Regions from separate parts of the Cupriavidus sp. a3 genome, predicted to be linked through region 2. Evidence: riboswitches for the same ligand, from Rfam matches in the RefSeq annotation. Region 2 holds a riboswitch; the other holds the start of a gene.

Region 1 (3,401 bases), on a different contig from region 2:
TGATCACCTTGAGGTCGGGGAAGTCGGTCTGCAGCCCGCGCAGGTTGTCCAGCGTGGCGCCGCGCCAGCCGTAGATGGCCTGGTCGTCGTCGCCCACCGCGGTAAAGGCCGGCGCGCGCAGGTGCGAGCCCCCCGCCAGCAGCTTGAGCAGCTGGTACTGGCAGGCGTTGGTGTCCTGGTACTCGTCGACCAGGAAGTAGCGCAGCCGGTTCTGCCACTTGAGCTGTACCGCTTCGTTGCGCGCGAACAGTTCCGCGGGCAAGCGGATCAGGTCGTCGAAATCCACCGCCTGGTACGCGTTCAGCGTGGCGACGTAGTTGCGGTAGACCAGCGCGGCCTGGTGCTCGTCGGCATTGGCCGCCTGCGCGATCGCGGCCTCGGGGTCGACCATGCCGTTCTTCCACAGCGAGATCGTGCTCTGCACGCCGCGGATCAGCTTCTTGTCGGTGGTGCCGAGCTGCTCCTGGATCAGGCCGAAGCAGTCGTCCGAATCCATGATCGAGAACTGCGGCTTCAGGCCGACGTGTTCCGCCTCCATGCGCAGAATCTGCACGCCCAGCGAGTGGAAGGTACAGACTGTGAGCTGCTTGAGCGGGATGCGCTTGCCCTCGCGCGTGGTCTTGCCTTCCATCAGCTTGCCGATGCGTTCCTGCATCTCCTTGGCAGCCTTGTTGGTGAAGGTGACGGCGGCGATATGGCGCGGCTCGAAGCCCTTGTCTTCGATCAGGTGCGCGATCTTCTGCGTGATCACGCGGGTCTTGCCCGAGCCCGCCCCGGCAAGGACGAGGCAGGGTCCGTCCAGATAGCGGACGGCTTCAGATTGGGCGGCGTTGAGGCCGTGGCTCATGCGCGGGAATGCTTGCGGGGGGTGGTCGGGGCGGCGTCGCGCCCTGTACACCACATGGGGCGGCGCCGGACGCAAAGCTAATCATGTTAACACGCTGGGCCGGCCCTGATCAGTCAGCGGGAACCGCTTTTTCCGGGGGCGGGGACGTTACCGAAGTAACACTTGGTAAGTCCCAAAACCGGGCGTCCGGGCCCTCCTCTAACCAGTATGGCGGGATGGCAGACCTGCGTCCCGAACGTACTCAAAGTTACTTTCGGAGCCCATCATGAAAATGCTACGAGCCTTTTCCAAAGCGACGATGGCCGGCATAGCCGTTGCGGCCCTGGCCACCGGCTGTGCCGACATGACACCGAAGCAGCGCAACACGGTCATTGGTGCCGGCGTGGGCGCGGCCGGCGGTGCTGCGTTGACGCACGGTAGTGCCGCAGGCACGCTGGGCGGTGCCGCCCTGGGCGGCGTGGTCGGTAACGTAATGACCGACGACCATCGCCGTTGATAGGGCGAATGGCTGCTGGCGGGGGGCGCCCGCCGCGTTGACAAAGGCAGGGCCCTCCCGTACATTGCGCGCATCCGACCGGGAGAGCGCGCATATCTGCGCCGCCGAAGGGGTATCACCCGAAAACTCTCAGGCACCACGGACCGCTCGGATCGGCATGCAACATGCACACGATGCATGCCGCACTCTGGAGAGCGGCACCCGCCATTCGTGGCGAGCGTGCCCACCGAAGGGGCGCGCGAGGACGGGATTCAACGAATCCGCCTCGTAATCTCTCAGGTATCGAGGACAGAGGGGTCATCCGCCGCAGCGGATTGCTTGGCCATTGGCATAGCGATCGTTGCGGCGGATGGCCCTTTTTTGTTTTCGCAACCCGACATTGCCCCCGAGGATTCCATGACGCTCCAGGCCACGCCCCTCAACGCCATCCACCGCGCCCTCGGCGCCCGCATGGTCGACTTCGGCGGCTGGGACATGCCGGTCAACTACGGCTCCCAGATCGAAGAACACAACGCCGTGCGCACCGACGCCGGCATGTTCGACGTGTCGCACATGTGCGTGGTCGACCTCAGCGGCCCCAATACCCGCGCCTTCCTGCGCGGCCTGCTGGCCAACAACGTCGACAAGCTGCAGACGCCGGGCAAGGCGCTGTACTCGTGCATGCTCGACGAAAAAGGCGGCGTGATCGACGACCTGATCGTCTATTTCTTTGCCGAGGACCGTTTCCGCCTGGTGGTCAACGCCAGCACCGCGGTCGGCGATATCGACTGGATCCGTGCGCGCAACGACGCCACCGGCAGCGGCGTGACCATCACCCCGCGCCGTGAAGATGTTGCGCCCGCGGGCGCGCAGCCGCTGGCGATCGTCGCGGTGCAGGGCCCTAACGCCCGCGCCAAGGTGTGGAGTACCTTCCCGTCGACCCAGCCTTCCGATGCGCTCAAGCCGTTCAACGCTGTCGTGGTGCAGGACCCCGCACTTGGCGAAGTCATGGTCGCGCGCACCGGCTACACCGGCGAAGACGGCTTCGAGCTGGTGGTGCCGGCGGCCAGCGTCGCCGGCCTGTGGGAAAAACTGAATGCCGCGGGCGTGCGCCCGGCCGGCCTGGGCGCGCGCGACACGCTGCGCCTGGAAGCCGGCATGAACCTGTATGGCCAGGACATGGATATCAGCACCTCGCCGCTGGACGCGGGCCTGGCCTGGACCGTCGACCTGCAGAGCGAGCGCGACTTCACCGGCAAGGCGGCACTGGCCGCGGCCGGCTCGCGCCAGCAATTCCTCGGCCTGATCCTGCGCGACAAAGGTGGCGTGCTGCGCGCCCACCAGAAGGTCATCACCGCCGCCGGTGACGGCGAAATCACCAGCGGCACCTTCAGCCCCTCGCTGTCGCAATCGATCGCGTTCGCGCGCCTGCCGCAGGGCGTGAACGTCGGCGACACCGTGCAGGTGGAGATCCGCGACCGCAAACTCAACGCGACTGTGGTTAAACTGCCGTTTGTGCGTAATGGCAAGGCACTCGTGAGCTAAGGGAAACATCCGCTCACCCAACGGTCGCCCTCGCCTGCCGGCAGCGTTGCCGGGCAGGCATCACCCAACAAGAAACAGATCTGAATCCGGAGAACCTTCATGAATTTCCCCGCCGACCTCAAATACACCGAGTCGCATGAGTGGGTGCGCGTCGAAGCCGACGGCACGCTCACCATTGGCATCACCGACCACGCACAGGATGCGCTGGGCGACATCGTCTTCCTGGAACTGCCCGAAGTGGGCAAGTCGGTCGGTGCCGGCGACGCGCTGGCAGTGGTGGAATCGGTGAAGGCCGCTTCCGATATCTACGCCCCGGTGGCCGGCGAAGTGATCGCCGTCAACGAAGCCGCCACGGCCGAGCCGGAAAGCGTCAATGCCAATGCCTTCGACGCCTGGCTGTTCAAGCTCAAGCCGGCCAACAGCGACGACGTCAACGGCCTGATGTCGGCCGACGCGTACAAGGCCAGCGTCGGCGCCTGATCGCCCCGCCGGTCCCGCACCCGGGATCGGCACACAGCATTTGCAGCGCCGCGG
Region 2 (3,401 bases):
TTGCATTGCCTATGTGACGCTGGACGAGGGCGTGACCATGATGACCCATATCGTCGATTGCGATCTCGATGAGGTGCGCATCGGGCAGAAGGTGAAGGTCAGGTTCGCGCCCAGCGTGGATGGGGCGCCGGTGCCGGTGTTTGCGCCGGCCTGAGCGGTTCACGGCGGGCGATGGCGCTTCACTCCGTGGAGGCTCCCGCCCTCTCCCCCGTACCTCTCCCGCGAGCGGGAGAGGGGCTGGGGGAGAGGGCCAGCGCTGGCAATAGCGAGGCGCTCAACTGGCAATCTCAAGCCTTGGCAAGTCCCAGCGAGCCCACGCCCGAGACTTTCGGCTCAACCAGCGCCTGCGCCACCACCCCCGCCACCATATCCGCCGTCACCGCCGACAGCGTCCAGCCAAGGTGCCCATGCCCGGTGTTGTAGAACACGCACCGGGCCCGCCCCCGCCCAACACGCGGCAGCATATCCGGCAGCATCGGCCGCAGCCCCGCCCACGGCACCACGCTGCGCGTGCTGACGCCGGGGAAGCACTGCTGCACCCATTCCACCAGCGGCCGGATGCGGTCGGCGCGGATGTCGCGGTTGAAGCCGTTGAACTCCGCGGTGCCGGCCACGCGGAAGCGGTCGTCGCCCAGGCGGCTGGTGACCAGCTTGGTTTCATCGTCGAGCAGGCTGACGGTCGGCGCCGCGGTGCGGCTGCCCGCGTCGTTCAGGTTGACGGTGATGGAATAGCCCTTGACCGGATAGATGTTGACGCGGTCGCCCAGCCCGGCGGCCAGCGCGCGGCTGGCGGTGCCGGCGCAGATCACCGCGCCGTCGAAGGTCGAGGTGGCGCTGTCCGCGCCTTCCTGCACGGTCACGCTGGCGCTGCGGCCATCGGTGGTGACCTTGCGCACGTCCTCGCCGTAGCGGCAGTGCACGCCCATGCGCTCGATGGCGGCGGCCAGGCCGCTGGTGAACTTGTGGATGTCGCCGGTCGAATCGCTTTCGGTGAAATAGCCGCCGTAGTAGGTGCCGGCCAGCGTCGGCTCGATCGCGCGCATTTCCGCCGGCGTCACCGCGCGGCGCTCCAGCCCGCCCTGCGCCAGCAGCGCCGAGACGCGGCCCGCGTGCTCGAAGCCCGCCTTGTCGCGATAGATATGCAGGATGCCTTCGCGCTTGTGGTCGAAGTCGATGCCTTCCTGCGCCGCCCACGCGAACAGGTGCTCGCGCGCCGCGATGGCCAGGCGCGCGGTCTCGATGGTGTTGCGGCGGTAATGCGGGATCGAGGCGATGAACTCGGCGAACCAGCTCAGCTTGTGCCAGCTCGGGCGCGGGTTGACCAGCAGCGGGGCGTCGCTGCGCAGCATCCACTTCAGGCCCTTGATGATGGTGGACCAGTGCGTCCACACCTCGGCATTGGAGGCGGATAGCTGCCCGCCGTTGGCGAACGAGGTTTCCATCGCGGCGTAGCGGTGGCGCTCGAACAGGGTGACGGAGAATCCGCGCCGGGCGAGCGCGTAGGCCGTGGTGACACCGGTGATGCCACCGCCGATGACGGCGATTGTCTTCATGATCTGGCAGTCCAGAAACGTCGGGGTGGGAGCCCGCACGCGACATGCGTGGCGGACGCCCCCTCTGTTCCTGACCTGAGAGATTCACGACAGCCGCCGGTGGTGCCCGGGGGTACCGGTGGCGGGGGCCGCTTGCTCCTTCGGTATGCCGGCTGACGATGGCGGCATTCTTCAGAGTGCTGTGACGCGTGATACCGGTCCTTTTGCCTGAGAGTTTCCGGGGCGGTTGCTCCTTCGGCGCTGTCCGCGGCGGCTGCCGCCGGATCAGTCTCTCCCAGCATCACGTTGGCGCGAACGCCAATCCGCGCAAATCTAGAGACAAAGGCCGCAAGTGGATATGCGGGTAAACGCGAATAGAGCCAGTCGTGTTCGCATGGATGGGTCGAGTCGCTTCTTTACCGGCGCGGCGCTATGTCGCACTGCGTCAAGCCGACCCGCCCCCTAGAATGTCAGCACTCGCTACGCGGAGGAAGTGCGCCGTAGCACGAGCCGGATACGGCGCACCGGTCGGGCGAGCCAGAAGAACAGAAAAGGTATTCCAGTGAGAAGAAATCGGATTGCGCTGGCCGCCTCGGCCGCGCTGATGGGCCCCGGCATCGCCGGCGCGCAGCCGGATGAACCCGTCAGCGCGCCGCAGCCCTTGCAGGAAGTCGTGGTCTCGGCGAAGACCGGGCGCGGCGAAACGCCGGCCACGCCGCCCAATACGCCATCGCCCGCCTATGGCATCAGCGCCGCACGCATGGCGGACTTCAACGTGGTCAACACCGAAGACGCGCTCAAGTACGCGCCCAACCTCGCCGTGCGCAAGCGCTTCATCGGCGATATGAACTCGATCATCTCGGTGCGCAGCACTAGCTCGCGCCAGTCGGCGCGCGGGCTGGTCTATGCCGACGGCCTGCTGCTTTCCAACCTGCTGGGCTCCGATTTCACTTTCCCGCCGCGCTGGTCGCTGGTCAACGCCGCCGAGATCGAGCGCGTCGACGTGCTGTATGGCCCGTATTCGGCGCTGTACCCGGGCAATTCGCTGGGCGCGACCGTGCTGATCAGTACGCGCACACCGGAGAAGTTCGAGGGCGATGCCAGCGTGCAGCTATTCACGCAGCGCTTCAACCTGTACGGCACGCACGACAGTTTCAACGGCGTGCACGCCAACGCCTACGTGGGCGACCGCGCCGGGCCGTTCTCGTGGCTGGTCAGCGTCGACCGGCAGGACAGCAAGAGCCAGCCGCTGAGCTTCTACACCGCGGCGCGCTCCAGCGTGCGGGCGACTTCGGCCGACAAGCCCGTGACCGGCGCCTACTTCGACCAGGACCAGACCGGCGCCGACCGCACCGTGATGGGCGTCAACAGCGAGGGCGTCACGCACACCGTGCAGGACCAGCTCAAGCTCAAGCTCGGCTACGACATCACCAATACCCTGCAGGCGCAATTCACCGCCGCCTACTGGCAGCAGGACCGCTCCAGCGCCACCGGCAGCTACCTGCGCGATGCCGACGGCAACGTGGTGTCGAGCGGCCCGGTCAATATCGGCGGCCTCCGCTACGTGATCCCCGCCAACGCGTTTGCGCCGGGCAATGGCGAGGACGCGCGCTGGCTCTACGGCCTGTCGCTGCGCACGCGCAACGAGACCGGGTGGAATTTCTCCGGCGTGGCATCGCTGTTCGATGTCACCAAGGACATCAGCCGCACCGCCAGCACCGCGGGCAATGGCCCGGGCACGGTGACCTATGGCGACGGCACCGGCTGGCGCACGCTCGACCTGAAGGCCGACTACCGCCCGCAGCAGCTCAAGGGCGGCCACTGGGTCACCCTCGGCTACCACTACGACAACTACAGGCTCAGCAACAC

Evidence for each region. Region 2 has a riboswitch for glycine ahead of ACAD63_RS31280 (D-amino acid dehydrogenase). Riboswitches for the same ligand answer to the same signal wherever they lie in the genome.
Region 1: linked by a shared signal. The riboswitch ahead of gcvT (glycine cleavage system aminomethyltransferase GcvT) and the one ahead of ACAD63_RS31280 (D-amino acid dehydrogenase) in region 2 are both predicted to bind glycine.

Annotation. Positions count from the first base shown of each region.
Region 1 is NZ_CP170643.1:182,207-185,607, reverse strand. Features, by position in the region: gene ACAD63_RS00745 (UvrD-helicase domain-containing protein) at 1-847, opposite strand, end outside; gene ACAD63_RS00740 (glycine zipper 2TM domain-containing protein) at 1,113-1,343, shown strand; glycine riboswitch at 1,413-1,499, shown strand; glycine riboswitch at 1,521-1,645, shown strand; gene gcvT (glycine cleavage system aminomethyltransferase GcvT) at 1,740-2,867, shown strand; gene gcvH (glycine cleavage system protein GcvH) at 2,967-3,347, shown strand.
Region 2 is NZ_CP170644.1:2,086,933-2,090,333, reverse strand. Features, by position in the region: gene ACAD63_RS31285 (Zn-ribbon domain-containing OB-fold protein) at 1-154, shown strand, start outside; gene ACAD63_RS31280 (D-amino acid dehydrogenase) at 288-1,553, opposite strand; glycine riboswitch at 1,608-1,738, opposite strand; glycine riboswitch at 1,739-1,840, opposite strand; gene ACAD63_RS31275 (TonB-dependent receptor) at 2,095-3,401, shown strand, end outside.